One region of the Oscillibacter sp. GMB15532 genome, then DNA from elsewhere that is predicted to be linked to it. Evidence: predicted binding sites of a transcription regulator. Region 1 holds the regulator's gene; the other holds the start of a gene.
What was found. The regulator NrdR, encoded in region 1, represses ribonucleotide reductase genes. The targets are predictions, from matches to a motif close to CACNANATNTNGTG.
Positions count from the first base shown of each region.

Region 2: nrdD (anaerobic ribonucleoside-triphosphate reductase) is a predicted target of NrdR. The motif match lies at 3,523-3,536, and genes of this name have one in related genera.

Region 1 covers NZ_JBEVTO010000003.1:277,968-291,737, forward strand. Annotated here, with positions in the region: gene ABVS15_RS05670 (hypothetical protein) at 1-80, shown strand, start outside; gene ABVS15_RS05675 (hypothetical protein) at 213-728, shown strand; gene nrdR (transcriptional regulator NrdR) at 905-1,360, shown strand; gene ABVS15_RS05685 (peptide chain release factor 3) at 1,601-3,184, shown strand; gene ABVS15_RS05690 (helix-turn-helix transcriptional regulator) at 3,377-3,577, shown strand; gene ABVS15_RS05695 (DUF6773 family protein) at 3,574-4,071, shown strand; gene selD (selenide, water dikinase SelD) at 4,344-5,384, shown strand; gene selA (L-seryl-tRNA(Sec) selenium transferase) at 5,455-6,834, shown strand; gene selB (selenocysteine-specific translation elongation factor) at 6,831-8,762, shown strand; tRNA gene ABVS15_RS05715 (tRNA-Sec) at 8,960-9,056, shown strand; gene ABVS15_RS05720 (selenium metabolism-associated LysR family transcriptional regulator) at 9,203-10,111, shown strand; glycine riboswitch at 10,493-10,578, shown strand; gene ABVS15_RS05725 (GrdX family protein) at 10,630-11,043, shown strand; gene ABVS15_RS05730 (glycine/sarcosine/betaine reductase component B subunit) at 11,069-12,361, shown strand; gene grdB (glycine reductase complex selenoprotein B) at 12,380-13,684, shown strand; gene trxB (thioredoxin-disulfide reductase) at 13,753-13,770, shown strand, end outside.
Region 2 covers NZ_JBEVTO010000001.1:333,577-351,903, reverse strand. Annotated here, with positions in the region: gene ABVS15_RS01605 (EAL domain-containing protein) at 1-1,982, shown strand, start outside; gene ABVS15_RS01600 (MATE family efflux transporter) at 2,088-3,500, shown strand; gene nrdD (anaerobic ribonucleoside-triphosphate reductase) at 3,623-5,800, shown strand; gene nrdG (anaerobic ribonucleoside-triphosphate reductase activating protein) at 5,856-6,374, shown strand; gene ABVS15_RS01585 (hypothetical protein) at 6,632-7,471, shown strand; gene pgsA (CDP-diacylglycerol--glycerol-3-phosphate 3-phosphatidyltransferase) at 7,761-8,282, opposite strand; gene rimO (30S ribosomal protein S12 methylthiotransferase RimO) at 8,289-9,605, opposite strand; gene ABVS15_RS01570 (regulatory protein RecX) at 9,802-10,422, opposite strand; gene recA (recombinase RecA) at 10,412-11,533, opposite strand; gene prmC (peptide chain release factor N(5)-glutamine methyltransferase) at 11,630-12,496, opposite strand; gene ABVS15_RS01555 (DUF1385 domain-containing protein) at 12,527-13,492, opposite strand; gene ABVS15_RS01550 (ATP-binding protein) at 13,640-15,085, opposite strand; gene ABVS15_RS01545 (response regulator transcription factor) at 15,127-15,813, opposite strand; gene ABVS15_RS01540 (FG-GAP repeat domain-containing protein) at 15,840-17,192, opposite strand; tRNA gene ABVS15_RS01535 (tRNA-Ala) at 17,534-17,609, shown strand; gene ABVS15_RS01530 (DUF6514 family protein) at 17,901-18,164, opposite strand.

The DNA.
Region 1 (13,770 bases):
CAACCGTGGAAGGACGGACGGTAAAAGCCGGGTCCGACGGGGTAAAGCTTTTGGTGCGTGGAGGCTATTCTGTAAGCTGACATAGAAACGAACGCATAAAAAAACAAGCATACATAAAAGCCCGCCGCCCGCGCATAGGATAGCGCAGGCGGCGGTTTTTTTGTGCCCTTCGTGGGCCGGTCCCGCGCCGCCCGAAGGGAGAGGAAGCCGCCATGGACAAGTATCCGCTGTATCTGGACGGCAGAGCCGCCGGGGAGCTGAGCGTGACCGAAGCCGGGATGTACGCCGACTACCGCGCCGCGTGCCGTATTCCCGGCCCAGCGTTTTTGCGGGCATATCTTGTAGGGGATCAGGCCGAAATGCTTTTGGGCGTTCTTGCGCCGGAGGGCGGGGCATATTCCATCCGCCGCAGACTGAGCCGCCGGGAGACGGCGGACCTTGGAAAGCTTCTGCGCTGCGACGCGCGGCGGGAGGGAGAGCGGGCATGGGAACGGGTCCCCGCGCCGGAGCGGCTGCTGAAATCCCCGTGGCTTTCCCATATGCTGCAAGGTGTTTCCGGTGTGCTGACCCAGCAGGGGGAGGGGCGGCTGCTGGTGGCAATCCCCTATGACCCGGCAAAGCCCTTTCCGCTTACGCCGCTGTTCTGCTTTGCAAAAATATGCCGGATTGAGGGGACGCTGCACGTCGTCTATGCCTTCGATTCACAGGAGAGGCCAATGATGCCCTGAGCCTTTAATGCAAAGGGGCCAAAAAATTTTTATAAAAAGCAATTGACGTATACCACAACGCTTTGCGTTGTGGTATACTGTGCTTGAAAGAATAATTTTCGGCGCGGCCTGCCCCGTGATGCTTCCGCCCCAGGGCCGGAATGTACAGGCCCTGCCGCCAGGAAGGAGAACGCCCGATGAAATGCCCCTATTGCGGGTTCGCCGAGAGCAAGGTTGTGGATTCCCGCCCCACCGACGACGGGGCCAGCATCCGCCGCAGGCGGGAGTGCCTGTCGTGCAGTAACCGGTTCACCACCTATGAGACGGTGGAAAGCCTGCCCATGGTGGCGGTGAAAAAGGACGGCAGCCGCCAGAGCTTTGATCGCAGCAAGGTTCTGGGCGGCATGATCCGCGCCTGTGAGAAGCGGCCCGTGCCGCTGGCGGAACTGGAGCGCATCGCCGACGAGGTGGAGCAGGAGCTGCAAAACGGACTGGACCGGGAAATCACCACGGAGCACATCGGCGAGCTGGTGATGGAAAAGCTTCGCAAGCTGGATCAGGTGGCCTATGTCCGCTTCGCCTCCGTTTACCGCCAGTTTAAGGACATCGATACCTTCATGTCGGAGCTGAACAAGCTTTTGGCAGAGCAATAAACCCTTTTTACGCGGTAGGAAACGCGGTTCCCGGCGCGCATGCCATAGAGAAATAGGGGTCCCGGGCCGCGCCCGGGGCCTCTTTTTGCCCGTTTTGGACAAAAATTCAGACTTTTCAGCGGAGACACGCCGAAAAAGTTGATTTTCCCGCCGGAATTGCGGACAATAACTTGCAAAGCACCCGGCGATGTGATAAATTAAAAAGGTTCATCAGATTCATAAGAACGAAGGAGTAACGCCATGTCCGCCCTGAAAGACGAAATCTCCCGGCGCCGCACGTTTGCGATTATTTCGCATCCCGACGCCGGTAAAACCACCCTTACGGAAAAATTTCTGCTGTACGGCGGCGCCATTGCCCAGGCCGGTGAGGTGAAGGGCAAGCGGGCCAAGGCCGCCACCTCCGACTGGATGGAGATTGAGCGCCAGCGCGGCATTTCCGTTACCTCATCGGTGATGCAGTTTCAGCACGGGGGGTATTGCATCAACATTCTGGATACCCCGGGCCATCAGGATTTCTCCGAGGATACCTACCGCACGCTGATGGCGGCGGATTCCGCCGTCATGGTCATCGACGGGGCCAAAGGCGTGGAGCCGCAGACCCGCAAGCTTTTCCGCGTCTGCGCTTTGCGGAATATCCCCATTTTCACCTTCATCAACAAGATGGACCGGGAGACGAAGGACCCTCTTGCGCTGTGCGAAGAGGTGGAGCGGGAGCTTGGCATCGACACCTATCCGGTCAACTGGCCCATCGGCTGCGGTCGGGAGTTTGCCGGGGTTTACGACCGGGAAAAGAGCCGTATCCTCTTTTTTCAGGGCGAGGGCCACGGGAAAAAGGCGGAGGCCACCGAGGTGGATTTGGAAGACCCCAAGGTGGGCGAGCTGATCGGCGAAAAGCGCTGGAGCACCCTGCGGGACGAGGTGGAGTTGCTGGGTGCGGGCCGGGAATTTGATATGGAAGCCGTCCGCGCCGGAAAGCTCAGCCCCGTGTTTTTCGGGTCTGCGTTGACCAACTTTGGCGTGGAGCCTTTTCTGGCGGAATTTTTGCGTATGACCACCGCACCTCTGAGCCGCACGGCGGACTGCGGCGTGGTGGACGCGTTTTCCCCCGACTTCTCCGCCTTTGTGTTCAAAATTCAGGCCAACATGAACAAGGCCCACCGGGATCGGCTTGCGTTCATGCGCATCTGCTCCGGCAAGTTTGAGCGGGACGCGGAGGTCTATCACATGCAGACCGGCAAAAAAATGCGCCTGAGCCAGCCTCAGACCATGATGGCTGCTGAGCGGGAGATCGTGGACGAAGCCTACGCGGGCGATATCATCGGCGTGTTCGACCCCGGCATTTTCTCCATCGGAGACACGATTACCGTGCCGGGAAAAAAGTTCAGTTTTTCCGGCATCCCTACTTTCGAGCCGGAGCATTTCATGCGGGTCAGCCCCAAGGACACCATGAAGCGCAAGCAGTTTATTAAGGGGACGGAGCAGATTGCCCAAGAAGGCGCTATCCAGATATTCAAGGTTCCCGGCGCGGGCATGGAGGAAGTCATCGTGGGCGTAGTGGGCACGTTGCAGTTCGACGTGTTCGAGTATCGCATGAGAAACGAATACGGCGTGGAGCTGTATATGTACGGCCTGCCTTACGAGCATCTGCGCCGCATTTCCGCAAGCCCCGTGGAGGACCCGAAGGAGTTGACGCTGTGCATGGGTGCGGAGGTTCTGGAAGATTTCCGGGGCAGACATCTCGTGGCCTTTGGTGGCGAGTGGTCCGTGGGCTTTTTGCTCAAGCACAACCCGGGACTGGAGCTGTCCGAATCCGTTTCGGTGTAAGAGCAGCGTCAAAATTAGACGTAAAGCGTCGCGCCGCAATAGAGCGGGCGGGGCTGCCACATGAAAAAATAAATAAAACCCGGGGAGCAGGATAAAAACCATTCTGCTCCCCGGCTTTTGCGATGGAATGCAATATATATTTGACATTAAGAAATGTATAGTATATACTGTGACTATGAAAGGGGGCATTTTATGAAAAACAAGAGAATGAAAATTGCTCGCATGGAATCGGACATGAAACAAGATGACCTGGCAAAAGCCGTAGGCGTTACCCGCCAGACCATCGGGCTGATAGAATCAGGGGATTATAACCCCACGCTGAACCTCTGCATCGCGATTTGTAAGGCGCTTGACAAAACACTAAACGATTTATTCTGGGAGGAATCGAAATGAAAAGACAAAATATGCAAGACGAAAGAGTTGCGGCGCAGCGCCGTAAAATAAACAGTGAAGCAAACGGTATTTTAATGACGGTGCTTTTGTTATCAATCCTCGTACAGCAATTTTTTCTGAATGCTCCGTTTAAGCAATACGCAGTTGAGGCGATCTGCTTTTTCGGAATGTCCTTGTACATGATTGTCCGATACATGACGCTGGGCCTTGACTTATACGGCGAAGGAAAGCGGACCAAGGGGATGCTTTTGGTGAACAGCTTGATGGCGGGAACAGCAGTAACGGCAATCAACGGTGTTTTGAACTATGCACAATACGCACAGCGCTATAAAGAGGATGGCATGGGTTATTTTATCGCGGTGCTGGCAATTACGTTTATCAGCGCAACTGCTTCTACGTTTGCTGTGCAGGCATTCTTTGCTTATCTCAATCAGAAAAAACAGGCGAAAATTCAAAAGCAGTTGGATGAAGATGAAAAAGACGAACAAGGATGACTTCTTCCCATAAATATCAGGTAAATGTTGTCTTACGAGTATGCTTTCAAAACAGCGGAGCTACTTGCGCCGGATTTGAAAAATTTTAATTTTCCGAATTAAAATGCGCGGGAGAGATTGAAAAATGTTTCTCCCGCGCATTTTTTATGCAGTCTTTTTCCGTGTTTCACCCATCGCCACCCGTCTGCCATGCGTTGACAGGGGGCGGGGCGCATGGTATGTTGAAAGCAAACGGGACGGCTTTTTTTGGAAGCCGGGAAAGGGGCGTATCCATGGAAGAACAGAATGTCAAGCTGACAAAGCTGGCAAAGTGCGCCGGGTGCGGCGCAAAGGTGGGCGCGGGGGTGCTGAGCCAGTTGCTGGAGGGCATCCGGGTCCACAGCGACCCCAATCTGCTGGTGGGCTTTGACAAGAGCGACGACGCGTCGGTCTACAAGGTCAGTGACGAGCTGGCTCTGGTGCAGACGGTGGATTTTTTCCCGCCCATCGCGGATGACCCCTATCTTTTTGGCCAGATCGCGGCCACCAATGCACTGTCCGATGTGTACGCCATGGGCGGAGAACCCAAGCTGTGCCTGAATATCATGGCCGTGCCGGAATCCATGCCCAAAGAAGCGGTGCACCAGATGCTCCGGGGTGGGTATGACAAGGTATACGAAGCGGGGGCGCTGATCACCGGGGGCCACAGCATTTTGGACGACGAGCCGAAATACGGCCTGTGCGTCACAGGCTTTGTCCATCCCGACAGGGTGCTCACCAATTCGGGAGCGAAGCCCGGCGACGTGCTGCTTTTGACCAAGCCCATCGGTATCGGGGTGCTGTCCACGGCGCAGAAGGCGGAGATGCTCTCCTCTGAGGGCGCGGAGCTGATGTACCGGCTGATGACTACCTTGAACCGCTCCGCCCGGGACGCCATGGTGAAGTACCGCGTTCACGCCTGCACCGATATTACCGGCTTTGGCCTGCTGGGTCACGGCTTTGAAATGGCGCAGGGCAGCGACGTGACCATGACCATAGACGTGGGAGCCATTGACCTGATTCCCGAAGCGCTGGAGCTGGCGAAGATGGGGATTCTTCCCGCCGGAATGTACCGCAACCGCACCTTCGCCGAGCCGGGAGTGGACGTGGGTGACACAGAACTTGCCAAGCAGGACCTGCTGTTCGATCCCCAGACCGCCGGGGGCTTGCTGATTGCCGTGGCGGCGGAAGACGCAGACGCGCTTTTTGCGGAGCTGAAGGACTGCGTTCCCAGCGCCCAGCGTATCGGCGGGGTGGAGCCCTATACCGGGGGCGCGCGTATCCGGCTGCGCTGAAGGCCGTCTGACGGGCGTACTTAAAAAATGTGCGCTCCCCCAAAAGTGGGGAGCGGAGGGGGCGCGTGACATGAATCAGGAATACCTGCGGGCCATTCCCAAGGTGGACGAGCTGCTGCGGGAGCCGTCTGTGCAGGCTCTGACGGAGAAATATCCCGCCCGGACGGTGACGGACGCGGTTCGCGCCGTGCTGGAGGATTTGCGGCGGGAGATATTGGCTGGCGGGCGGGAACCGCCGCCGGATAAAGCGGCGCTGTGCGCCGCGGTGGAGGCGGTTGCCCGGCGGGATACGCTGCCGTCTTTGCGCAGCGTCATCAACGGCACCGGCGTGGTGCTGCATACCAACATGGGTCGGGCGTGCCTGTCCGAGCGGGCGGCAGAGGCCGCCAAAAACGTTGCCCGAAGTTACAACACGCTGGAATATGACGTGGAGGGCGGCTGCCGGGGGCATCGCTGTGCCCATGTGGAGGGACTTTTAACCCGCCTTATCGGTGCGGAGAGCGCTCTTGTGGTGAATAACAACGCAGCCGCGGTGCTGCTGATTCTTTCCGCCATGGCGGAGGGGGGTGAAGTAATCGTCTCCCGGGGCGAGCTGGTGGAAATTGGCGGTTCCTTCCGCGTTCCGGAGATTATGGAGACCTGCGGCGCGCGGCTGCGGGAGGTGGGGACCACCAACAAAACCCGTCTTGGGGACTACGAAAAAGCCATCGGTCCAGATACCCGGGCGCTGATGAAGGTTCACACCAGCAATTTCCGAGTGGTGGGCTTTACTCAAGCTGTGCCCCCGGCGGAGTTGGCGGCGCTTGGCCGCAGCCGGGGCCTTCCGGTTATTGAGGATTTGGGCAGCGGCTCGCTGTTAAATCTGGCGCGGCTGGGCCTGCGGGACGAACCCACGGTGCAGGAATCCGTGGCGGCGGGCATCGATGTGGTCTGCTTTTCCGGGGACAAGCTTCTGGGTGGTCCGCAGGCGGGAATTATCGTGGGGCGGGAGGAAGTTCTCTCGCTCCTGCGGGAGCATCCCCTCTATCGGGCGGTGCGCGTGGACAAAATGACGCTGGCAGCGCTGGAGGCCACCCTGCGGGCCTATGTGGAGGAAACTGCGGAAACAGAGCTGCCCACCCTTGCCATGCTGGCACAATCGCCGGAAACGCTGCGGATGCGCGCCCAGCGGCTCTGCGCGCTGGCGCGGGAGGCAGGTGTGGACGCGGAGGTGGTTCCCGAGGAGGATCAGGTGGGCGGGGGCAGCGTCCCAACGCAAACACTGCCGAGCTTTGCCGTGGCGGTGACGCCCGGACATGACGGCGTGGACGCGCTGGAGACTGCCATGCGCCTGCGGGAGCGGCCTATCATCGGCCGGGTGGCCCATGACCGCTATCTGCTGGACGCGCGGACGCTGCGGGAGGACGAGTTTTCCTGTATTGTGGATGCGCTGCGGGAGTGCCTGCGATGAAGCATGTGATTATCGGTACCGCGGGCCATGTGGACCACGGAAAAACCCTGCTGATCAAGGCCCTCACCGGCATCGACACCGACCGGCTTCAAGAGGAGAAAAAGCGGGGCATTACCATTGAGCTGGGCTTTGCCCATCTGGATTTTGACGACGGCACACAGGCGGGCATTGTGGACGTGCCGGGCCATGAAAAGTTTATCAAAAATATGCTTGCGGGGGCGGGGGGCATCGACCTTGCCATGCTGGTGGTGGCCGCGGACGAGGGCTTCATGCCCCAGACCGTGGAGCATCTTGGCATTCTGACGCTTCTGGGCATCAGGGACGGTCTTGTGGCCGTGACCAAGGCCGACATGGTGGACCCCGAATGGCTGGACATGATGCGGGAGGAAATTGCCCAGCGGGTACAGGGGACGTTTTTGGAGGGCAAGCCCATCCTCACCGTCTCCGCCTATACGGGGCAGGGCATTCCGGAGCTGAAAGAGGCCCTCCACGCGTTGGTACTGGATGCCCGGGAAAAAAACCTGCGGGTGGCGTTCCGCCTGCCGGTGGACCGGGTGTTTTCCGTGGACGGCTTCGGCACCGTGGTGACAGGCACCCTTATTGAGGGGGCCATGCACGAGGGGGATGTGGCGGCGCTTGCCCCCTCCGGAGCGGAAACTCGGATTCGGAATTTGCAGGTCCACGGAAAAGACGTGGAAACTGCCTACGCGGGCCAGCGGGTGGCGGTGAATCTGGCGGGCCTGAAGCGGACGGACGTGCAGCGGGGCGACGCGGTGGCAAGGCCCGGAAGCCTGCGAACCTCGTTGATGCTGGACGTGCGGCTTCAGAACCTGCGTGCTTCCCAGCGGGTGATTTTAAACGACTCTCAGGTTCACCTGTATCACGGCGCGTCGGTGCTGCTTGCCAAGGTAGTGCTGCTGGACCGGGACGGGCTGGACCCCGGTGAAAGCTGCTATGCCCAGCTCCGGCTGACGGAGCCGATTGCCTCGAAAAACGGGGACCGGTTTGTGGTCCGCTTTCTTTCGCCGCTGGAAACCATCGGCGGCGGCTTGATTTTAGACGACGCGCCCAAGCGGCATAAGCGGGGAGACTCCACGGTACTGGAGGCGCTGCGCATCCGGGAAAGCGGCTCCGGCGGCGACCGGGTGGTGCAGGTGGCGGCGGAGTTTGGCACAGCGCTGCCCCAAACCGACAAGCTGGCGTCTAAGCTTGGAATGGACCCGCAGGAGCTGGAAGCGCTGTTGGGAGAGCTGGTGTCGGCGGGCCGATTGGTGGAGCCGCTGCCCGGCCGGTTTGCATCGTCCGGCGTGATGGACGGCGTGCGGGACGCCTGCCGGGGGCTTTTGGAGGATTATCATCGGAAAAACCCCCTCCACGCCGGGATGAAGGCCGCCGAGCTGCGTCAAAAGCTATTTAAATCCATGGACCAGACCGGGGCGGACGCGCTGTTGCGCCAGCTCTGCGCCGAAGGGAGCATTCGCCGGACGGCGGAGCGGTATGCGCTGGCGGAGTTTTCCGTCCGGTTCACAAAAAAGCAGAGCGCCATCCGGGAACGGCTGCTGGAGAGTTACCGCAAGGCGGGCATCGAGCCGCCAACCACGGAGGAAATGCTGGCCCAATTTTCGCAGGGCGAAGCTGCCGACGCCAAGCAGGTGCTGGACAGCGTCCTTACCGGCGGGGAGCTGGTGATGCTCTCTCCCCAGATTTGCTATCACAAAGACGCTTGGCTGCGGGCGCGAAGCGCGGTCCGGGACCACTTCGCCGAGCAGGAGACGATTACGCTGGCGGAGCTGCGGGATGCGCTGGGAACCTCCCGGAAATATGCCCTCGCGGTGCTTGAATATCTGGATCGCTTCCACGTGACGAAAAAGGAGGGCGACCTCCGCCGCCTTGCGGATAAAAGCTTTCTGGCGGACAACGCACAGTAAAGCGGGCGCCGTGCAGTTTCTGTGCCCGTAGAGCGAAAAAGCCTGGTTTTCCAAGGCTTTGAGCGCTGCTTCTTTGCCGGAAAGCCCGCCCGGGGCCGCCCATAGGGCCGGAAAAAACCTTGCTTGGGTTGGGTATTGCCATTTCGCAAAGGACGTGCTACAATAGCGCCGTCGACCGTGGAAGCGGCGATTTTCGTGGGAGTAGATGGGTGCTGGTGTGCCCCCCGGTCTTCAAAACCGGTGAGGGTGGTGAAGAGCTGCCCAGGTGGGTTCGATTCCCACATATTCCCGCCAGGGGACGCCGCGCCAACGCGCGGCGTCCCTTTTTTCGGATATTTTGAAACCATTCCGGTTAAAAAAGAAATTAATTGGCGGCTTTATCCCAAACAAATTTTTGCGGAGCTGCGCGGCCTCTGCCGCGCCCGCGAAAGGAGATACCCATGGATTTTCGGCAGTTGGAGGCGTTTTCCCGTGTGGTGGAGACGGGCAGCTTTTCCCGGGCGGCGGAGGCGCTGGGTGTGAGCCAGCCCACCATCAGCGCGCATGTGACGGCGCTGGAGCGGGAGTTGGGCCTGACCCTCATCGCCCGCACTACCCGTGAGGCCGGACTTACGGAGGCGGGGCGGCTTCTGTTTGAATATGCCGGGCAGATCCTGACCCTCCGCCAGCAGGCGGGCGAGGCGCTGCACCGGTTTGCAACGGACCTGTCCGGCACGGTGGTCATCGCCGCGTCCACCATACCGGGGCGGTATTTTCTGCCCCGGCTGCTTTCGGCGTTCCAAAAGCGTCACCCCGACGTAAAGTTCGATCTACGCATCACGGACAGCGCCGGGGCGGTCCGTCAGGTAACGGACCGGGAGGCGGAGATTGGCTTTTGCGGCACGCTTCCCGGCGGCAAGTACGTCGCCCGGGAGTTTGCCAATGACCAACTGGTGCTGGTGGCCCCGAATCTTCCCAAGTACCGGACTTGGCGGGAGGAGGGTGTCTCTTTGCGCCGCGCCGCCCGGGAGCCCTTCGTGGTCCGGGAGGAGGGAAGCGGCACCCGTCGGGAGACAGAGCTGTTTCTCCGGGCCATGGGCGTGGACCCCAACGGTGTGAATATTGCCGCGCAGGCCTCCTCCAACGAGGAGGTGGAGCGGCTGGTGGAGGAAGGGGCCGGGGTTGCCATCCTCTCCAAAAGCGCGGCGGAGGAGCGGGAAAAGCTTTTGACGCTGGAGCTGCCCGGTATCCGGATTCGGCGCAAGCTCTATCTGCTCCGCCGAAAAAACAGCGTGCTCTCTCCCTCCGCACAGGTGTTTTACAGCTTTGCTGAGGGATTTTATCTCCGCAGCTCGGAATCAGCGCCTTGAAATTGTGCAAAACGCAGAAAAAATATGAAATATTCTTGAGAAAACTACTGCAATGCGCCAATAAAAGCGCGGGGGCGCTGTGAAAAAATCAACAAAGGATTGGAATTCCTATGGGAAAATTTGAAAAATCCCCAATTGTCTACTCCGTCAATTTGCTGAATTGAATATATAGATGAAAATTATAAATGGCTTTTTTTTCTTGCGTCCCAAGAGATGGGGCGCTTACAATGGGTATAAAGACGGGGCGAGTGCCCGGTTTGAAAAATTGAATGATTTGGATGACGGTTGCAGGAGATCTGCCCATTAGAGGCGGGGCCGAAGGTATAAGTATTGCTAGCTTGCCGGCGCGATATGAACATCTCAGGCGAAAGGACTGCAGCCCGACAACTCTCTGGAAAGCGAAAGCGCCGAAGGAGCAACCTGCGTTTCGCAGGGAATCTCTCAGGTAAATCAACAGAGTCGGGCAGCACGAGCTTGTGCTGTCCGATTCTGTTTTTGCTTTGGAAGGGGGCGCGGCTGTGACCAGCGAGCGGCAATATCTGATTTTGACAAACAATCCCCTTGTAAAAGCATGCATGGCGGAGCGATACGAAATTCTCCTTTCGGAAGAACTGACCCTGCGGGAGATTCTGGTGAAGGCGCGGGACATGGTGTATGCCGGGCATACTCTGTATACCCACCCGCTGGCGGGCAGCGTGAAACCCAACGAAACGCCCTATAAATCCGTGGTGGTATCCAAAGCCCCCCGGGAATTTTCGGTGGAGCAGGCGGGACTGATTGCGGGCAGCATCGAGGTATGCGACAAGCTTACGCCCCGCCGCCGTACGCTTACGAAGAGCGTGCTGGAGGATTTCCAACTGATTGACTATACCCTGCTCTCCGGCGCTCTGGGCTTTGACGCTGCGGCAGGACTTAGTAACGCACGCAAATAAAAATGAAAAGAAGGAGGTGCTCACTTTGAAATTGGAATTGGGCTTTATCCAGATTCAGGACATTCAATTTTCAAAGGAATGCAAGGTAGAAAACGGAACGCTTTTTGTCAATGCCGATGAAGTCATGGATTTTATCTTCAAAGACGACGATGCGAAAGCCTGCATCAAGTCCGCGAGCTTTGACATCGCAAGACCCGGCGAGAGCGTGCGCATTACCCCGGTGAAGGATGTGATCGAGCCCCGCGTGAAGGTAGATGGTCCCGGCGGCGAGTTTCCCGGCGTCATCGCCAAGGTGGATACCGTTGGCTCCGGAAAAACCCATGTGCTGCGGGGCATGGCCATTGTCACCGCGGGCAAGATCGTGGGCTTTCAGGAGGGCATCATCGACATGACCGGCCCCGGCGCGGACTACACCCCGTTCTCAAAGCTGTTGAACCTGGTCCTGCTGTGCGAGCCGATGGAGGGCGTCCATCAGCACGAGTACGAGCACGCGGTCCGCATGGCGGGCCTGCGGGCCGCCACCTTTGTGGGGGAGCTTGGCCGCGACGTGACCCCCGACGAGACGCGGGAGTTTGAGACCTACGGCGTGAAGGAGGGCATGGAAAAGCTCCCCGACCTTCCCCGTGTGGGCTATGTCCACATGCTCCAGAGTCAGGGATTGCTCCACGACACCTATGTCTACGGCGTGGACGCCAAGAAAATTATTTCCACGCTTTTAAACCCTACCGAAACCATGGACGGGGCCATCATCTCCGGCAACTGCGTGTCCGCCTGCGACAAGAACACCACCTATCACCACCAGAACAACCCCGTGGTGGCGGACCTGTTCGAGCAGCACGGCAAGACCATCAACTACGTGTGCAACATCATCACCAACGAAAACGTGTATCTGGCCGACAAGCAGCGCTCCTCTGACTGGGCCTCCAAGCTTGCCCGACTGCTGGATCTGGACGGCGTGGTTGTCTCCGAGGAGGGCTTCGGCAATCCGGACACGGACCTGATCATGAACTGCAAGAAGACCGAGCAAAAGGGCATCCGCACCGTTCTGATTACCGATGAATACGCCGGACAGGACGGCAAGTCCCAGTCCCTGGCCGACGCGGACGCACTGGCCGATGCGGTGGTCACCGGAGGAAACGCCAATCAGGTGGTGATCCTTCCCAAGCTTGACAAGGTCATCGGGATGCTGGATTACGTGGACAAAATCGCGGGCGGGCACGCCGGGTCACTGAGGCCCGACGGGTCCATTGAGGCGGAGCTTCAGGTCATCACCGGCGCCACCAACGAAATGGGCTTTAACCGCCTGAGCGCCAGATAAGGAGAGGAGGAGAAAAGCATGAGTTATCGTGTCGTACACTATATCAACCAGTTCTTTGCCAACATCGGCGGCGAGGAAATGGCCCATGTGCCGCCCGAGCTGCGGGAAGGCCATGTAGGCCCCGGCCTTGCCTTCAATCAGGCATGGAAGGGCGAGGCAGAGGTAGTGCAGACCATCGTCTGCGGCGACTCCTATTTTGCCGAACATGAGAAGGACGCCAAGGCACAGGTATTGGAATGGGTCAAGGCGGCAAAGCCGGACCTGTTTATCGCCGGTCCCGCCTTCAACGCAGGACGGTACGGCTACGCCTGCTCCAACATCTGCCAGGCGGTTCAGGACGAGCTGGGGATTCCCGTTCTCACCGGTATGTACGAGGAAAACCCCGGTGCGGACCTGCGCACCAAGGTTTTGATCATTGCCACCACCAACAGTGCCGCCGGTATGCGCAAGGCCGCGCCCGCCATGGCAAAGCTTGCCATGAAGCTGATGCGTGGCGAGGAAATTGGCGCTTCCTGCGAGGACGGATACCTGCCCAACGGCATTCGCCGCAACTTCTTTGACAAGGAGCGCGGCTCCAAGCGGGCGGTGGATATGCTGGTGGCAAAGCTTTCGGGAAAGCCCTTTACCACCGAGTATCCCATGCCGTCCTTTGACCGGGTGGCCCCCAACAAGGCCGTAAAGGATTTGAGTAAGGCCATCGTGGCCCTGTGTACCTCCGGCGGCATCGTCCCCAAAGGGAATCCGGACCATATTGAGTCCTCCAACGCCTCGCATTACGGCGAATACAACATTCAGGGTGTGGAGAGACTGACGGAGGAAACATACGAAACCGCCCACGGCGGCTACGATCCCGTCTATGCCAATCAGGACCCCAACCGCGTGCTGCCCGTGGACGTTCTGCGGGAGTTTGAACGGGAGGGCAAAATCGGCAAGCTGCACGATTTCTTCTATACCACCGTGGGCAACGGCACCGCCGTGGCCTCGTCCAAAAAATTTGCCGCCGAATACGCGCAGAAGCTTCTTCAGGCCAACGTAAGCGCGGTCATTATGACCAGCACATGAGGTACCTGCACGCGTTGCGGTGCAACGATGGTAAAAGAGATTGAGCGGGCGGGTATTCCCGTGGTGCATATGTGCACAGTCACGCCGATCTCCATGACGGTGGGCGCAAACAGAATCGTTCCCACCATTGCGATTCCCCATCCCCTTGGAAACCCCGCGCTGGCCCACGAGGAAGAATATGCTCTGCGCAAGAAGCTGGTGGCCCGTGCTCTGGAGGCTCTGACCACCGAGGTGGAGGACCAGACTATTTTCGAGGTCTGACAAAAGTTGAACATCGCCTCCGGCGGCGGCTTGGCCGCCGCCGGGGAGCGAGTATGGGAGCGATAGCAATGAGCAAAACCTATGAT
Region 2 (18,327 bases), on a different contig from region 1:
TTTTGCGGAATCTGGCGGCAAAGCTGTCCGCGATGCGGGGCGTGATTCACGTGGGCCGCGTGGGTGGGGACCGGTTTGTGATGCTGTGCCGCACGGAGGAACTGGAGCTTTCCCGGTTTAACCGGCTGGGCGCCGATCTGATGCGGCGGCTGCACCTGAAATACGCGTTGCATTTGTGCTGCGGCGTCTATGAAATCGACGATCCCACGCTTCCGGTGGTGGAGCTGTGTGACCGCGCGCAAATCGCGCAGGAAACCGTTTCCGGCCGCAGCGACAAGAGCGTGGCGCTCTATGATGAGGAGCTGCGCCGGAGCCTGCTGTGGGAGCAGGAGGTGGCCTCCGGGATGTATGAGGCGCTGGAGCAGGGGCAGTTTCAGGTGTATCTTCAACCGATTTTCAGCCTGTCGTCCAACGCGCCCGTGTCGGCGGAGGCACTGGTGCGCTGGGATCACCCCAAGCGGGGGCTGATTCTCCCCAATCAATTTATCTCCATCCTTGAAAAAAACGGCTTTATCAACCGACTGGACCAGTATGTCTGGGAGCAGGTGTTTCAGTATCTGGCGGAGCTGAAGGCGGCGGGCTATCCCGACGTGACCATTTCCGCCAACATGTCGCGGCTGGATATTTACAGCGCGGATATCTGCGGGCTGCTGACAGGACTTGCAAAAAAGTACGATGTGAACCCCGCCGTCTTTCGGATTGAGGTGACGGAGAGCGTCTATATGGAGGACCCGGGTCAGATGCTGGATTTGACACGGCAGCTCAACGCAGCGGGCTTTGCCGTTTTGATTGACGATTTTGGCAACGGCTACTCCTCTTTGAATATGCTGATGAATATGACGGTGTCGTCTTTGAAGCTGGACATGGGCTTTATCCGCAGCGTTGGCAGCGACGAGCGGACCAACTGCGTGGTCAGCAGCATCGTGCGCATGGCCAAGTGGCTGGAGATGAGCGTGGTGGCGGAGGGGGCGGAGACACAGACCCATGTGGATTATCTGCGCTCCATCGGCTGTGACCGGGTGCAGGGGTACTATTTCTCCCGCCCTGTCCCGAAGGACGACTTTTTTTCCCTGCTGAAGCGATACCGGTCGACTTTCGCTCCCGAACGGCCCCGGATTTTTGACAAAACGGCGGACACCCGGGCGGTGTGGGACGCGGTAAAGGCCTATGACAGGATGATGCGGGGGAGGATGGACGCGGCGGCCATGTTCGAGCAGTTTGGCGACGCGGCGGAGATTCTCAGCGTGAACGACGGGTATTACCGTCTGATGGAGAGCTCTCCCGAGCTTTTGTTCCGCAGCGGGCAGCTGATTACCGACTGGCTGGAGGAGCGGGACCGTCCCGCGTTTCTAATGGCCATGGACGCCGCTTCGGAAACGGGAGAACGGCAGGAGCTGGTCATCCGGCGGTATATGGATTCCTACCGGATCAAAAGCCTGATGGTCAGCGTCTGCTACATGGGGCGCAAGGACAGCCGCAAGCTGTTTTTGGCGCTGTTTCGGGATATTTCCCGGTTGAAGCTGCCTGCCGAGTTTGGCTGCATGGTGCCCGCTGCCGTCCCCAGCGAGGAGCTCGGGCCGCCCCGGCAGCAGCGGGTATTGGGCTGCCGTACTTGCCGCAAGCTCCTAATTGTGGAGGACAACCGGGTGAACCAACTGGTGCTGGAGAAGATGCTCTCTCACCAATACAGCATTCTGGAGGCGTCCAACGGCAAGGCGGGGCTGGATGCTCTGCGCAGCGGGGAAGACGTTGGCGTGGTGCTGTTGGATATCATCATGCCCATTATGGACGGGTACGAATTTCTGCAAAAGAAGGCGCAGGACCCGGCTCTGCGGGATATTCCGGTGCTGGTGCTTTCCCAGGCGGATAATTTGGACAGCGAGGAAAAGGCCCTGCGTCTGGGTGCCAGAGGCTTTGTGCGCAAGCCCTATGACCCGGAGGATTTGAGAAAAACGCTGGATGCGCTGGCGAATGGAACCTGATGATTGATAAATAGCATCACTGCAACTCGCGGCGGCAGCCTTTGCCGCCGCGAATTTTGCGGGAACACCATGCAAAAGCATGAAAATGAGGAGACGGCAAACCCTATGTTAAAGTCGAAGGCTTATGAAATTGATATGTGCAGCGGGCCAATCTTGAAAAAAATGCTGCGCTTTGCCGTGCCGTTGATGGCCTCCGGCGTACTCCAACTGCTGTTCAACGCGGCGGACGTGATTGTGGTAGGGCAGTTTTCCGGGGATAATTCTATGGCGGCGGTGGGGTCCAACGCGGCGCTGATCAATCTGCTGACAAATTTGTTTGTCGGGCTTTCCGTGGGCGCAAACGTGCTGGCGGCCCGATATTTCGGGGCAAAGCGGGAGCGGGAGCTCCATCGGGCGGTCCACACGGCTATGCTTTTGGCATTTTGCAGCGGTATGGTGCTGATTGTGGTGGGCGTCGCCATGGCGCGGCAGGTGCTGGTCTGGATGCAGACGCCTCCCGCCGTTTTGGATCTGGCGGTGCTGTATCTGCGGATCTACTTTTTGGGGATGCCCGCCCTGATGCTCTATAACTTCGGCGCGGGCCTTCTGCGCTCCAAGGGAGATACCCGCCGTCCCTTGTATTACCTGCTGCTGGCCGGCGTGGTGAATGTGGTTTTGAACCTGCTGCTGGTGATCGTGTTTCATTTGGACGTGGCGGGCGTGGCGATTGCCACCGTGGTGTCCCAGTGCATTTCCGCGGCGCTGGTGGTTTCCTGCCTGATGCGGGAGACGGGGAGCTTTCATCTGGACCTGCGGGCGCTGCGATTTCACAAGGAGCAGCTTGTGGGCATCTTGCGGGTGGGTCTGCCCGCCGGAGTGCAGGGCATCATTTTTTCGCTGTCCAACGTGGTCATTCAGTCCTCCGTCAACTCTCTGGGGGAGATTGTCATGGCGGGCAGCGCTGCCTCCAGCAATATCGAGGGATTTGTATACGTGGCGATGAACGCGGTGTATCAGGCGACGCTGTCCTTTACCAGCCAGAACGTGGGTGCGGGACGGCTGGACCGGGTCAACCGCATTTTGCTGACGGGGCTGGGCTGTGTAACGGCCACGGGACTGGTGCTGGGCGTGGGCGCGTGGCAGGGGGGCCGGCTGTTGCTTGGAATCTACTCCGGGGACCCGGCGGTGGTGGAGGCTGGCTTTGTGCGCCTTGGCATTATCTGCGGGACCTATTTTATCTGCGGCATGATGGACACGATGGTGGGTGCTCTGCGGGGCATTGGCTACTCCGTGATGCCCATGATGGTGTCGCTGATGGGGGCCTGCGTCCTGCGTCTTGTGTGGGTTGCCACGGTCTTTCAGATTCCGGCGTATCACACGCCGGAGTGTGTCTACTGGTCCTATCCCGTCTCATGGATAGTGACCCTTTTAATCCATGTGCTCTGCTACCTCTGGGCCAAGCACAGGGCAGACCGCCGCTTTGCCGAAGTGCAGACGGAACAGAAGACTGTGGAAATTTTCGAAGAAAATACTAAATAGGGTATTGCAAAATGGGATGACACACTATATAATGTGGTTGTTATAAAACCGTTTGGTTGACATAAAAGTAAGTTGGGAAGAACTATTTTGGCTTTTCGACAAAAGGGAGCGGCAGAAACATCATGAAAATTATCAAAAGAAACGGCAGTGAAGCGGGCTTTGACCGGGAAAAAATCGCAGCGGCGGTGGAAAAGTCGAACTTTGCAGGCGGGCAGACGCCGGAGCTGTCCCACGCACAGGTGCAGCAGATCGCGCTGAATGTGGAGACTACTGCGGAGAAGGTTGGCCGGACGCTGAATGTGGAGGAAATTCAGGAACTGGTGGAGACAGAGCTGATGCGCCACAGTGCCTATGAAACGGCGAAGCGCTATATCCGTTATCGTTATACCCGGACGCTGGCCCGGGCCGCCAACACCACCGACAATCAGATTCTCAGCCTCATCGAGTGCAACAACGAGGAGGTTATGCAGGAAAACTCCAATAAAAATCCCACGGTGAACTCCGTCCAGCGGGACTATATGGCGGGCGAGGTGTCCAAGGACATCACCAAGCGCCTGCTGCTGCCGACGGAAGTGGTGCAGGCCCACGAGGAGGGCGTGATTCATTTCCACGACATGGACTATTACGCCCAGCACATGCACAACTGTGATCTTGTGAATCTGGAGGACATGCTGCAAAACGGTACGGTGATTTCCGGCACGCTGATTGAAAAGCCCCACAGCTTTTCCACCGCCTGCAACATCGCCACCCAGATTATTGCCCAGGTGGCCTCCAGCCAGTATGGCGGGCAGTCCATTTCCCTTGCCCATCTGGCTCCCTTCGTGCAGGTTTCCCGGGAGAAAATCCGGGGTGACGTGCTGGCGGAGGCCGCCGCCATGGGCGGCCACCCCGAGGGAGAGGTTTTGAACCGGATTGTGGAAAAGCGTCTTCGCGCGGAAATCCGCCGGGGAGTGCAGACCATCCAGTATCAGGTGGTGACGCTGCTGACCACCAACGGGCAGGCCCCGTTTGTGACGGTGTTCATGTATCTGGGCGAGGTGTCCGATCCCCAGACCAAGCGGGATTTGTCGGTGATTATCGAAGAAACGCTGACCCAGCGGTATCAGGGCGTGAAAAACGAGGCGGGGGTGTGGATCACCCCGGCATTTCCAAAGCTTATTTATGTGCTGGAGGAGGACAATGTCCGCCCCGGAACACCCTATTACTATCTGACGGAGATGGCGGCCAGATGCACCGCCAAGCGGATGGTGCCGGACTATATCTCCGAAAAGGTCATGCTTCAGAACAAGGTTGATAAAAATGGAGAGGGGCACTGCTATACCTGCATGGGCTGCCGTTCGTTCCTCACACCCTATGTGGACCCCGAGACGGGAAGCCCCAAGTATTACGGTCGGTTCAATCAGGGCGTGGTCACCATCAATCTGGTGGATGTGGCCCTGTCCTCTAATGGAGACATGGCCCGGTTTGAGGAGATTTTCTCTGAGAGACTGGAGCTTTGTTACCGGGCGCTGATGTGCCGCCACAAGCGGCTCAAGGGCACTCTCTCCGATGCGGCCCCCATTTTGTGGCAGTACGGCGCGTTGGCCCGACTGAATAAGGGAGAAACCATCGACAAGCTGCTTTACGGCGGGTATTCCACCCTGTCTCTGGGTTACGCAGGGCTTTACGAGTGCGTGAAGTACATGACCGGGAGATCCCACACCGACCCGGAAGCCACGCCCTTTGCGCTTTCCATCATGCGTCGGCTCAATGAAGCCACCGCTGCGTGGAAGGCAAAGGAGAACATCGACTTCTCCCTGTACGGAACGCCGCTGGAATCCACCACCTACCGGTTTGCCAAGTGTTTGCAAAAGCGGTTCGGCATCGTTCCCGGCGTGACGGACAAGGCCTATATCACCAACAGCTATCACGTCCATGTGTCCGAGGAGATCAACGCGTTTGACAAGCTGGAGTTTGAATCTCAGTTCCAGGCGCTGTCCCCCGGCGGAGCCATCAGCTATGTGGAGGTCCCCAACATGCAGGACAACATCCCCGCGGTGTTGAGCGTGATGGAGTATATCTACGACCACATTATGTACGCCGAGCTGAACACCAAGAGCGACTATTGCCAGACTTGCGGCTACGACGGGGAAATCTCCATTGTGGAGGACGACGGCAAGCTGGTTTGGGAGTGCCCCAAGTGCGGCAGCCGGGACCAGAGCAAGCTGAACGTGGCCCGGCGGACCTGCGGCTATATCGGGACCCAGTTCTGGAATCAGGGCCGGACCCAAGAGATTCGGGAGCGGGTGCTCCATCTGTAAATCAACGAAAAAAAGCCCGCCGGAGGTTCTCCGGCGGGACTTTTCGAGGGATGCCATGAATTATGCCAATATCAAAACCTGCGACATTGCCAACGGCGTAGGGGTGCGGGTCAGCCTGTTCGTTTCCGGCTGTACCCATGGCTGCCCCGGCTGCTTTAACTCTGAGGCGCAGGATTTTCAATACGGAAGGCTTTTTACCGGAGAGACGGAGGAGCTGGTGCTCCGGGCGCTGGAGCCGTCCTATGTGGCGGGACTGACGCTGCTGGGGGGCGAGCCTTTTGAGCCGGAAAACCAGCGCGCGCTGCTGCCCTTTATCCGCAGGGTCCGGGCAGAGCGCCCCGGGAAAACCGTGTGGGCCTTTTCCGGCTACACATGGGAAGAGCTGACGGGGGAGAGCCGCGCCCGCTGCGAGGCAACGGACGAACTACTGGCGCTCACCGATGTGTTGGTGGATGGGGAGTTTGTGCAGTCACTGAAGGACATCTCCCTGCGCTTCCGGGGCAGCGCCAATCAGCGGATCATCGATGTGCCCGCGTCTTTGCGGGCGGGAGAGGCCGTCCTCTGGAAGGGCTGACAAGAGAAAGTCCCTCCGGCCGTAGGCGGATTGGAAAGAACCTGCAAGCCTGCCTGGTTCGATGTGATGGTGCAGGCCTGCACAGGCATTGCGGGCGGAGAGAAGATCGGGGGCTGCGGAAATAAATTCCGCAGCCCCCTGCATTTTGCCTGTTTATGCACATGTTCCATTCCTTCCCGGGCGGCATGAAAGCGGTTTTTTTCGCATACATCCAAACAGCCGGGCGAAACTGTCTCGCCGGGGAGGAGGAGAACCGAATGAAAACCCCGCTTTCCGATGTACAAAAAACGGGATGCCCTTCCGGGGCAATCCCCGGTCTGCGGACGCTGAAAAATCTGCTGACAACTGCCTTAGCCCCCATGGGGGGTGCGCTGTATGTCTACGGCGGCGGCTGGAACCGGGAGGATACCGGCGCGGGCCCTCAGGCGGTCCACATCGGGCTTGCGCCCGAGTGGTGCGCGTTTTTCAGGGCGCAGAACAAGTGCTATTTTTATCGGGACTATTATCCTGTATTGGGTGAAAACGTCTATTACTACGCGGGGCTGGACTGCTCCGGCTATTTGGGCTGGACGGTGTACAACACCCTCCATGACCGGGACAGCCTTCCCGGTTATGTGTGCTCCTCTGCGGCCATGGCCGGGGACTTTGCCCGCCGGGGCTGGGGCGGTCTGACAGAAATCGGGGAGGAAAATTCGCTTCGTCCCGGGGACATTTGCGGCATAAAGGGGCACGTCTGGCTGTGCATGGGGACCTGCGGTGACGGCAGCGTTCTTCTGGCCCACTCCACGCCTTCCGACAGCCGGGCGGGCTGCCCGGGAGGGGGCGTTCAGCTCAGCGCCTTGTCGCCCGGTGATACCGGCTGCTGCGAAGCGCTGGCTTTGGCAGAAATGGTGATGCGGCGCTGCCCCGCGTGGTACACACGCTACGCGCCGGTTAGAAAGCCGTGGGAGGTTTATACGGCGTTTTCCGGCGGCGTGTTCCGCTGGGCGCTTGACGGGGGCGTGATCACCGACCCGGAGGGAGTTGCCACTCTTTCGGCGGGGGAAGTGCTGTCGCAAATTTTCAGAGGGACAGGGCTTTCTTGTTCTCGCCGGTGAATGGAGGCTGGTATCTCCTTGATAAAGGTCCGTTTGCCTCCTCCTGGGAAAGTCTGTTTATGTTCTCCCGCTGTCGCGCAAAGGAACTATCCGTCCCAGATAAAAAGCCCTCCACTTTTACCGTTGCTGCATCCCCCATACCCGGGGCGTAAAAGCGTGCCAGTGGGCGCAAGTGCGCCCGTGCTCCTTTTAAAACGGCTCATTTCCACGGGGCAGCTTCGGAAGCTTCTGTGTAGAAACGCAAAAAGGGTCGGGGGTTTCAACAAAGTTGAAACCCCCGACCCTTTACTCACATGGACCGAAATACGTCCTTATTCTTGGTAAAATACTCCACGCCGGAATACAGGGTGGTCACAACAATCACCCACACGCACGCGGTGTTCAGCACCTTTGGGATGGGCAAAAACATCAGCACGAGACACACCATGGTGGCGGCGGTTTTCACCTTGCCGGACCAGCCGGCGGCGATGACCCGCCCCGCGTCGGACGCCAGCATTCTCAGCCCACTGACGGCAAATTCACGGCAAATGACAATCAGCAGCGCCCATGCGGGCATCTGCCCGATTTCCACGAACCAAAGCATGGCCGCTGTGACCAGCATTTTGTCCGCCAGAGGGTCCGCAAATTTGCCGAAGTCCGTGACGAGGTTTCTGGACCGGGCGATGTGGCCGTCCAGCAAATCCGTGAGGCTTGCCAGGATGAAAATCACTAGTGCCGCGTAATTCGCGCCGGGAAAGCCCCAGTACAGCACCCCCATAAACACCGGAATCAGCAAAATGCGCAGCAGGGTCAGCTTATTCGGCAAATTCACCGTGGCTCACTCCTTTTCTCCGGTCAGCTCGCCGTCCGTGGTGCCGGTGAGGCGGACGTTTACAAATTCTCCGGGACGGGCCTCGTCCGCGTCAAACCAGATGCGCCCGTCAATATCCGGGGACTCGGCATAGCTGCGCCCGTAATAGCGCTGGGCTTGGGGGTCAAAGCCCTCGCACAGCACCTCCCGCACGGAGCCGAGGACGGATTCGTTGTATCCGTCGATCACGTCGGATTGTACATCCACCAGCAGTTCTGCCCGGCGGCGGGCCTCTGCCTCGTCTACATGGTCCATTTTAGCGGCAGGAGTTCCCTCCTCGGGAGAGAAGGGGAACACGCCCGCCCGCTCAATTTTCGTCTCCCGCAGAAATTCGCAAAGCTCCTCAAAAGCCGCGTCGTCCTCCAGGGGCAGTCCCGCGATGATGCTGGTGCGCAGCACCAGTCCGGGGATGCGCGCCCGCAGCTTGTTTAGCAGGGACAGCATGGCTGCCTTGGTGTCCCTGCGGTTCATGGCCTTTAAAATTCTGTCGTTGCAGTGCTGGATGGGCAGGTCAATATACTTAAGAATTTTCGGCTCAGCAGCGATGACCTCCATCAGCTCGTCGTCGATTTCATCGGGGTAGAGGTAATGAAGCCGAATCCAGTGGAAGTCCAGCTTGCACAGCTCCCGCAGCAGGGGGGCGAGCTGGTGCGTTCCCGTCAGGTCCGTGCCGTACCGGGTGATGTCCTGCGCAATGACGATGAGCTCTTTCACGCCCCGGTCCGCCAGGTCCCGGGCCTCCTCCAGAAGGTGCTTCATGGGGCGGCTGCGGTATTTTCCCCGCAAAGAGGGAATGACGCAGTAGGCGCAGCGGTTGTCGCAGCCCTCTGCAATCCGCAGATACGCGTACCAGCCGGGAGTGGAGAGAACACGGGTTCCCTCCTGCTCCGCCGTATGGATGCTGCCAAAGCGGCAGGGCCGCTCCCCGGCCATCACGGCATCCACAGCAAAGGCCACGTCGCCGTAGCTTCCGGTGCCCAGAACGCCGTCCACCTCCGGCAGTTCGCCCAGCACATCCTCCTGATACCGCTGGGCCATGCAGCCGGTGACGAGAATTTTTTGGACCTTTCCCGCCTTTTTCAGCGCACCCATCTCCAGAATGTTGTCAATGGCCTCCTCACAGGCAGAGGCCAGAAAGCCGCAGGTGTTTACCACCGCCACATCCGCGCCCTCCGGCGCGGCGGCAACGGTGTGGCCCGCCGCGGTGACGGTGGCCATCATTTGCTCGCAGTTCACCTGATTTTTTGCGCAGCCAAGGGAAATAAACGCAACACTGTACTTCAAAATAGCTCCTCCATTGCATGGGTTTCGATTTGCGGGCCGCGCCAAGAGCGCGGCCCAGTGTGTCCTGATGGTTTTGACGCGGCCTGATTGTTACAATGCGGACTTGCCTGTTTTTACAGAGCTTTTGCATTCGTAAAGTTTTTTAAAACAACTCCGGCCTGTTTTGGCGCAGACAATGCCTTTTTAAAAGGAATACTCAGGAATCGTCCGGGAGTTCTGCCCAAGCGGACAGTCCGGTTCTCACGTCGCTCCAGCCAAAGCCCCGGCGGGCCAGCGCGTCGGCGGCCCGCCGCCGCTCCCGCTCGTCCGGGGGACCCTTGCGAAAGCGGTCTTGCAAATACGCCGCCACAAGTGTCTCAGGGTCTGGGGCCGAGGCCATCGCGTCCTCCCACAGCTCCCGGGGAACGCCGTGTTTATACAGCTCATCCCGGTAGCGGGCGGGACCGTAGCCCTTTTCCGCACAGTGGCGCACCAGAAGGGCGGCATACTCCCCATCATCCAGCGCGCCGATGGCTTCCAGCCATTCGGCGGCGTAGCGTGCCTCCGTCTGTGACGCGCCCTTTTCCGTCAGCTTCCGCTCCAAATCCCGACGGGACATGGCCCGCCGCCCGATCAGCTCCGCTGCCCGGGCCTTTGCATCGGAGCCGGAGGCGGAGGACTTCAGCCGTTCCAGCGTCTCCTCGTCCAGCTCGTCTCCGGCCCGCAGGCCAAAGTCCAGCAGCTCCTGCTCCGTGACTTTCAGAAGCGTCCCATCCTCCAGAAACACAAGAACCCGTCCGGAAACGTGCTTAGACCGCTCTAAACGGTCAAGTTTCATCGTTGAAATCGTCCGCGTCCACATCCACGGCCCGGCCCGCCGCCTTGGCTGCCACGCGGGACTGGCCGGTGAGCAGCTTGTCAAAGTTGGCGCGGATATCCGCTTCCAGCTTTTCCATCACCTCCGGGTTATCCCGAAGGTAGTTTTTGGCAGTGTCCCGGCCCTGACCGATGCGGGTTTCCCCCATGGAGAACCAAGACCCGGACTTTTGCACCAAGTCCAGCTTGATTCCCAAATCAATCAGTTCTCCGCTGCGGGAAATGCCCTCGCCGTACATGATGTCGAACTCCGCCTCCCGGAACGGGGGGGCCATTTTGTTCTTTACCACCTTGGCCCGGGTACGGTTACCGATCAACTCTGTGCCGTTTTTCAGAGCCTCGATGCGGCGCACGTCGATGCGGATGGAGGAGTAGAATTTCAGCGCCCGGCCACCGGTGGTGACCTCGGGATTTCCGTAAGTAACGCCCACCTTTTCCCGGAGCTGGTTAATAAAGATGACGATGCAGTTGGTTTTGCCGATGGCACCGGTGAGCTTGCGCAGGGCCTGACTCATCAGCCTGGCCTGAAGGCCCACGTAGCTGTCGCCCATGTCGCCTTCGATTTCCGCACGGGGGACCAGCGCGGCCACGCTGTCCACCACCACTACGTCAATGGCGCCGGAGCGCACCAGCGCTTCGGTGATTTCCAGCGCTTGTTCGCCGGTGTCCGGCTGGGAAATCAGCATATTTTCAATGTCAACTCCAAGGGCGCGGGCATAGGTGGGGTCCAGCGCGTGCTCTGCGTCCACAAAGGCCACCTCGCCGCCCTTCTTCTGGGCCTGCGCCACCACATGGAGAGCCAGCGTGGTTTTGCCGGAGGATTCCGGCCCGTAAATCTCAATAATGCGGCCCCGGGGCAGTCCCCCCACGCCCAGCGCCAGATCCAGCGCCAGCGACCCGGTGGGCACGGTGTCAATCTCCAGATTGGACCGGTCGCCCAGCCGCATGATGGAGCCTTTACCATAGGCCTTCTCAATCTGGGCGATGGCGCTTTTAATGGCCTGATCCTTGTCCGAGGCGATTTCCGCCTTCTTATCCGGCAGCGAGGATGCGGCTGCTTTATCTTTTGCCATAGTCTTCTTCCTCCTTATTTTTCGGACGGTGCTGTAAAAACTCTCTTCATGCGCTCAATCAGGCGCCCATTGGCACGGGGCGGCTACGGATACGGCTTAAATCTCTGCGCACAGCGTTCCAAACACTACCCGGGGAATGCCGTTCGTGTCCTTCACCACCTGAATGTCCCCAAAGCCCGCGGTGCGCATGATGCGCAGAACGCTGTCCGCCTGCCCGATGCCCACCTCAAAGTACAGCCGCCCGCCGGGGGCCAGCGCCTGCCGCCACCGCTCTACAATGTCACGGTAAAAGTCCAGTCCGTCCGCGCCGCCGTCCAGCGCAAGATGGGGTTCATAGTCCCGCACCGCCGCGTCCAGCGAAGGAATGTCCCCAGCGGGGATATAGGGGGGATTGGACACGATGCAGTGAAACTCCCCCAGAGCGGGGGAGGGCTTTTGCCGCGCGTCTATTTGCATGGAGACGGCTCTTCCGGACAAGCCGCAGCGCCTCACGTTCTGGCGGCAGATTTTCAGCGCCGCCTCGCTCAGCTCGCCCAGCACCACCCGGGCCTGAGGGACCCGGCAGCCGATGGCAAGGCCGACGCAGCCGCTGCCGGCGCACAAATCCAGCACCCGGCACTCAGAAAGCGCGCCGCAGAACTCCATGGCCTGCGCGGCCAGCACCTCCGTGTCCGTCCGGGGAATCAGTACGGCGGGGGAGATGTCCAGGCTCAGGCCAAAAAATTCCCACTCGCCCACAAGATATGCTACCGGTTCTCCCGCGAGCCGCCGGGCCAGCAGGTCGTGGGCCCGCTGCTCCAGCTCCGGCGAGGCGTACAGCGCCCCGTCCCGCACCAGTTCTTCCCGGCTTTTGCCGGTGGCAAAGCACGTCAGCTCCCGGGCCTCCAGCGTGGCCATTTCCACCCCGGCGGCTTTCAAACCGGCACGAAGGTCCATGTATAAATTGTTATAGGTCTTGGTCACGTTTGCTTCATCCTTTTTAAAAAGCTGTGCTTACCATTCGTCCTGCCCTTTTTCGTTGGGCAAAACCAGCTCCAGCGAGCGGATGGCGCACTCAATCATAGAGTCCTCCGGCTCGTTGGTGGTGAAGTTTTGCATCCACATGCCCGGAGCAGTCAGGGCCTTTGCAAGGCCGGAGCTGCTGCGGCCCACCCAGCGGTTAAACTCATAGGTAATGCCTACCACCAGCGGCAAAAGCAGCAGGTGCACCAGTGTCCGCAGCCACACATTGGTGATTGGCCAGATACCGAACACCGCGGAGGAAATGAGAATGGACACAAAAATCACCACAAAGAGAAAGCTTGTGCCGCAGCGGGGATGGTGCCGGGGCTGAATGCGGACGTTTTCCACCGTCAAGGGCAGGCCCGCTTCATAACAGAAAATGGTTTTGTGCTCCGCGCCATGGTACTGAAATACCCGGTAGATATCCTTCATTTTTGAACAGCCAACCAGATAAATCATGAAGATAATAATTTTCAGAACGCCTTCCACCACGTTGCGCCCCCACAGGGGGAAGCCGGGGAAAAAGTGCAGAATCCCGCCGGTGATAAACGTGGGCAGCACCAGAAACAGCAGGAGAGACATTCCAACACCCACCACGGTGGCCACCGCCACCAGCATAGCCTCCAGCTTTTTGCTGGACAAATGCTTTTCCAGCCACAGATCAAATTTGGACGGCTTTGCCGCCTCGTCCTCCGGGTAAAAATCTGCGGAGTACATCAGGGCCTTCACACCCTTGACCATGGAGTCCAAAAAGTTCACGGTGCCCCGCACCAGCGGCCAGCCCAAAAACGGGTGCCGCTCCTTGATGAGGTGGAGCTCCTCCACCTTTTCCACCAAATTTCCTTCGTGATCCCGCACGACAATGGCCTGCTTTTCAGGCCCGCGCATCAAAATGCCCTCGATCAAAGCCTGTCCGCCGATGCTGGTGCGGAAGGCGCAGGAGTTGTTTTCTGCCATGTGTGGTCCTTTCTAGTTACTTAGAATAGCACAAGATTTATGGAAATGCAACGTTTGTTCTACAATATTTTTGCCGCCCGCGTGATCTGGCGGCAAAGACGTCCACGCGCCCGCCGCAAAAGACGGCGGACGGCAAGGACGGGTTTTTCAGTTTCCGATTGGCAGGAAGATTGACACCACCGTGCCGCCGCCCTGCGCGTTGGCAATGTCGAACTTTCCGCTGTGCAGGGTGACGATCTCATTGCACACCGCAAGGCCAATGCCGCTGCCCCGGGCTTTGGAGGAGCCTTTGTAAAATTTCTGCTTCACGTAGGGCAGCTCCGCCTCTGGAATGCCGGGGCCAAAGTCCCGGACCCGGACTACCTCGTATTCGTTTTCAAGAGCCACGGAGGCGGCAATCCGCTTGCCGGAGCCGCCGTGCTTGGCGGCATTGTCCAGCACGTTGCAAAACACCTGCTTCAGCCGCTCCGGGTCTGCGGAGATGGGAGGGAGGTCCTCGCCGTCTGCGTCGTAGTCCAGCTCAATGTCCTCCTGACGGAACAGCTCACGATAGGTAAAAATTGCGTCCTCAAATTCGCTGCGAAGATCCACGTCCGCTTCCACCCGCAGGGTAAAGCGCCCGTCTTCCATTTTAGAGAACTCCAAAAGCTCCTCCACCATGGTGCTCAGGCGACGGGCCTCCCGCAAAATGATGCGGATGCCCTTGCGAAGCTGCGCGGGGTCGCCGGAGGCGTCCGCCAAAATTGTCTCGCCCCAGCCGTTGATGGCGGTGAGGGGAGTGCGCAGCTCGTGGGATACGGAGGAAATAAACTCCGTTTTCATTTTCTCGTTTCGCCCGATTTTCAGAGACATGTCATTGATGTTATTCACCAGTTCGCCCAGCTCGTCGGTGTACCTGTTTTCAATTTGAAGCCCATAGCCTCCGGCAGAAATCCGCTTTGCCGCGTCGGAAACCACCGCCACCGGCTCTACCACCCGGTTAATGAACAGGAGATTTGAAACCACCACCATAGACATGCAGACTGCCGCGATCAAAAACACTGCCAGTACGGACAAAAGCACCTGCCGGTCCACGTCCCGCAGCGCTGTCACCAGCCGCAGTACGCCCACGACCCGGCTGTTGAACATCAGCGGATAGGACACGGAAAGGATGCGCTCTCCCGTGGCGGGGTCCTCGCCCTGAAACACGGCCTTTTCCCCTGTGGAAACCGCATCGGGAATGTCGGCGGTTTTGGGAGAGGTTCCTACGGTAAGCCCATAGCTGGAGGCCTGAATCCGCCCGCTGGGACTGATGAACTGCAATTCAATACGGTCCTTGTCCTCAAAGGAATCGGTAGAGTACACCGCCATCTGATAGTACTCGGCGTAGCTGTTCATAAAATAGCTGTTGAAGGAGTCCGCCGCTTCCTGTGCCCGAATTTCCAGGCCCCGCTGCATCCCACCGTAATAATAGCTGGCAACGCCGGCGGAAAACAGCGTCACAATCAGCACCAGCAGGGCAAGTACCGGCATAATGGTGTTGAGAATCCACCGCTGGCGCAGTCCGCCGATGTGCAGATATTTTTTTCGCATACTTCCGCCTGTCTTCGGCATGGTGCTCCGCCCTCTTTTTCCGTTTTATCTTCCGCGCGGCGTCACAGGCCCCACTTGTAGCCGTAGCCCCAGATGGTGGTGATAAACGCGGGGTTTGCCACGTCGTCCTCAATTTTCAGACGGAGCCGCCGGATGTTCACATCCACGATTTTCAGCTCCGCGAAATAGTCCCGGCCCCAGACCGTGTCCAAAATCTCCTCCCGGCTCAGGGCCTTTCCGGGATTCTCCATAAACATCTTCACGATGGAATACTCCACCTGCGTCAGCTTGATGCGCTTGCCGTTTTTCTCCAGCGTGCGGTTTCGGGTGTTCAGCAGAAAGGGCGGCTGGTTCAGCTCTCCCGCGGGAGCGGGGTCCTCACCTCCCGCCCTGCGGAACAGGGCGTCCACCCGAGCGGTAAGCTCGGCGGGGGAGAAGGGCTTTGTCACATAGTCGTCGGCCCCGGTCATCAGGCCTGTCACCTTATCCATCTCCTGCGTGCGTGCGGTGAGCATGATAATGCCGATTTTCGTGTTGGTGGCCCGAATCCGGCGGCAGACCTCAAACCCGTCGATTCCCGGCAGCATAATGTCCAAAAGCGCCACGGTCACGTCCGGATTTTCCCGCAGACGATCCATGGCTTCCTCGCCCGTTTCCGCCTCGATGGCGTCGTAGCCCGCCCGGCGCAGATTAATGACGATGAAATCGCGGATGCTGGACTCGTCTTCCAGTACCAGAACTTTTTTCATGAGTGCTCCGTCCTTTCCCGGTGTTCTCAGTTGTCTCCCGCCAGCCATTCTCCGGTGATCAGGCTGAAGGCTGTGCGCAGCTCGTCCTCCGTCATGCTCAATGGCCAGGCGTTGCTGGCCTCCGTCAACAGCTCCGCGGAGTAAACCGTTTCGGCCCGGCGGCTGAGAATGAACCGCCCGCCCCGCACGGCCTTAATCTCCCGGCTGCTTCCGGTGACGGCGCTGATTTTCAAAAATTCCCGCGTCCCGGTGTCGTCGCGGTAGGAGAAGGTCACGGTGGCCTCCTCCGGACCGGAGTCCCTCCGGACCGTTACCTGATTCAGCCAGCTCTCCGGCAGGACCAGATACCAGCCGTCCTCCACATCATGGTAGGTGGACGCCACCCGGGTGGAGGCGCCTGAACTATCGTAGCCCCGCCACTCGATGCGGTAATACCCCTGTCCGCCCTCGGACATGGCAATCAGCGCCGGAACCGGCGCCTCAGTGGTTTTGTCGCCGTTGATATCCGTGGGGTAGAGGGAGAGGAACCGGGCGATTTCGGTGGACATGCCGGTAATGTCGGAGAGCACAATGTTGTCCAGCTCCCCGTCACGGTCTATCAGAATATCGGTGATGGCGGTGGTGGAATCCGACACACCCACCACAAACAGAGCCGGCGTCCCGTCCTGCAAGGCGCCGGAGACTACCCGGCCCAGATTGCTCAGCTCCGCCATGGTAACGGATATTTTACAGGAGGATTTCAGCGCCATGGTCCCGTCCTGCCAGACATACCGCTCGGCAACGCCCATGCCCTCCGTGTCCGCCCGGAAGGCTACAAGTTCACTGCGGCCGTCTGCATCCAGATCGGTCAGGACATATTTGACATAGGTGGTGCGCAGCAGCTCCTCGGGCTGATCGCCACGCAGGGCGTAAATGGTCAGCGCCTGCATCTCGGAGGCAGTTTTCCAGCCCACCGCCATCTCCGTGTAGCCATCTCCGTCAAAATCGCTGTATACGATGCTGAAGATGGCGCTGCCGCTGCCCTCAATCACGGCGGAGGGGTGATAGCTTCCGTTGCTGGCGCTGAAGATATAGATTTTCAGAGGCTTTTCCTCATTGGGCTTGCGCATAAAGGCAAGGGCTTCCTCTTGCCCGTCTCCGTCCAGATCCACAAGCTGCACCGGCTGGATGTTAGACCCGGAGGTGGGGGCCGCATATTCCGCGCCCTCTTCAATCAGGGCGTTGATGCTGGCCTCCAGCTCCCGGTATTCGGCAGGAAGACTGGGCAGGCTGTAAAGGTCCTCCGCAGTTTCCGGCTTCAGTCCGGCGCAGCCACTCAAAAAGAGGCAGAGAACCAATAAAAGCGAGACTGCGGTCATACATCTCAGCTTGTTTTTCAATGGGTCCGCCTCCTTCCCGCTGCCCCGTCCGGGCCAAAACTCTTTTTAACTCAATTATAGCAGTATATCATATATTTTTTCGGTTTGGTAGTGTTTCTTCACGTTTCCCGGCGCAATTTACCGACTGTTCACGTTCCGGAATTTTCCACGCGGCGTTTTACACCCAATTTTCGCAAAATTACACTTTACATTTCCAAAAATCATGCTATAATATCATTTGTCTCTGGCTCCGGAGGATTCCGGCGTATCGTCCCGCCCTGCGGGGAATCGTCTTAATCAACTGGAGTGCAGTGAAGAAGTCTGCGGGAAAGACGCGGTGTCGGTTTGCGCAGGAAATATTTGGGGGCGTAGCTCAGCTGGGAGAGCGTACGGTTCGCATCCGTAAGGTCGAGAGTTCGATCCTCTTCGTCTCCACCAGATAAACCACGAAATTGTATGATTTCGTGGTTTTTTTATAATTTTTTTAGGATTCTAAATAGGATGCGAACCGCTTGCCTGCAATCCCTTTTTGCGTGGTTTTGGGAATTTTCCACCACTCGGTTCGCATCCCAAATTGTAAAAGCGATGGGTTCCTCCCTGAAGTCAGGCCGTAGGATGGAACAGCGCCGTTCCAACATTCTTGCTGTCCTTCCCCATCCCACTGCCTCGGCTCTGGTGGGATATTCTTCTAACTAGAATTCTCGCTGACATTGCGGTGTTCATAAGACGTCATAGCCAGTCTGCCAGCACGTCCATGAGTCCGGTGGGCGTGACAGTGCATCGCGCCAACGTCCCGATCAGGCCGTAGATTTTCTGAGTGTTCATAGTCAGATTGGGCGCGGTAGCATTGGTTTCGTTCTCTGCTTCTGTAATTTTTACCCCGAAATTTTCCAGCCCCTCCGCCGTTTCCTCCACCAAAAGAATATATCGGAGCGTAAGACGGCGATTGTCCTCCGTTTGTATAGTACGAGTTGTAATTGGTAATTCTCGCATAATGCTTTCCTCCTAAATTTGATCTGATTCCATCATCATGAACGGAAAGCGGTTTGTGTTGGGCAATACAACGACAATCACCGATGCGCATTGAGGATTTTAAGGCAAAACCCGGCGATTGCCTGCAAAGCAATCTGAACCTGCCCGCTTCCATGTTATGGAC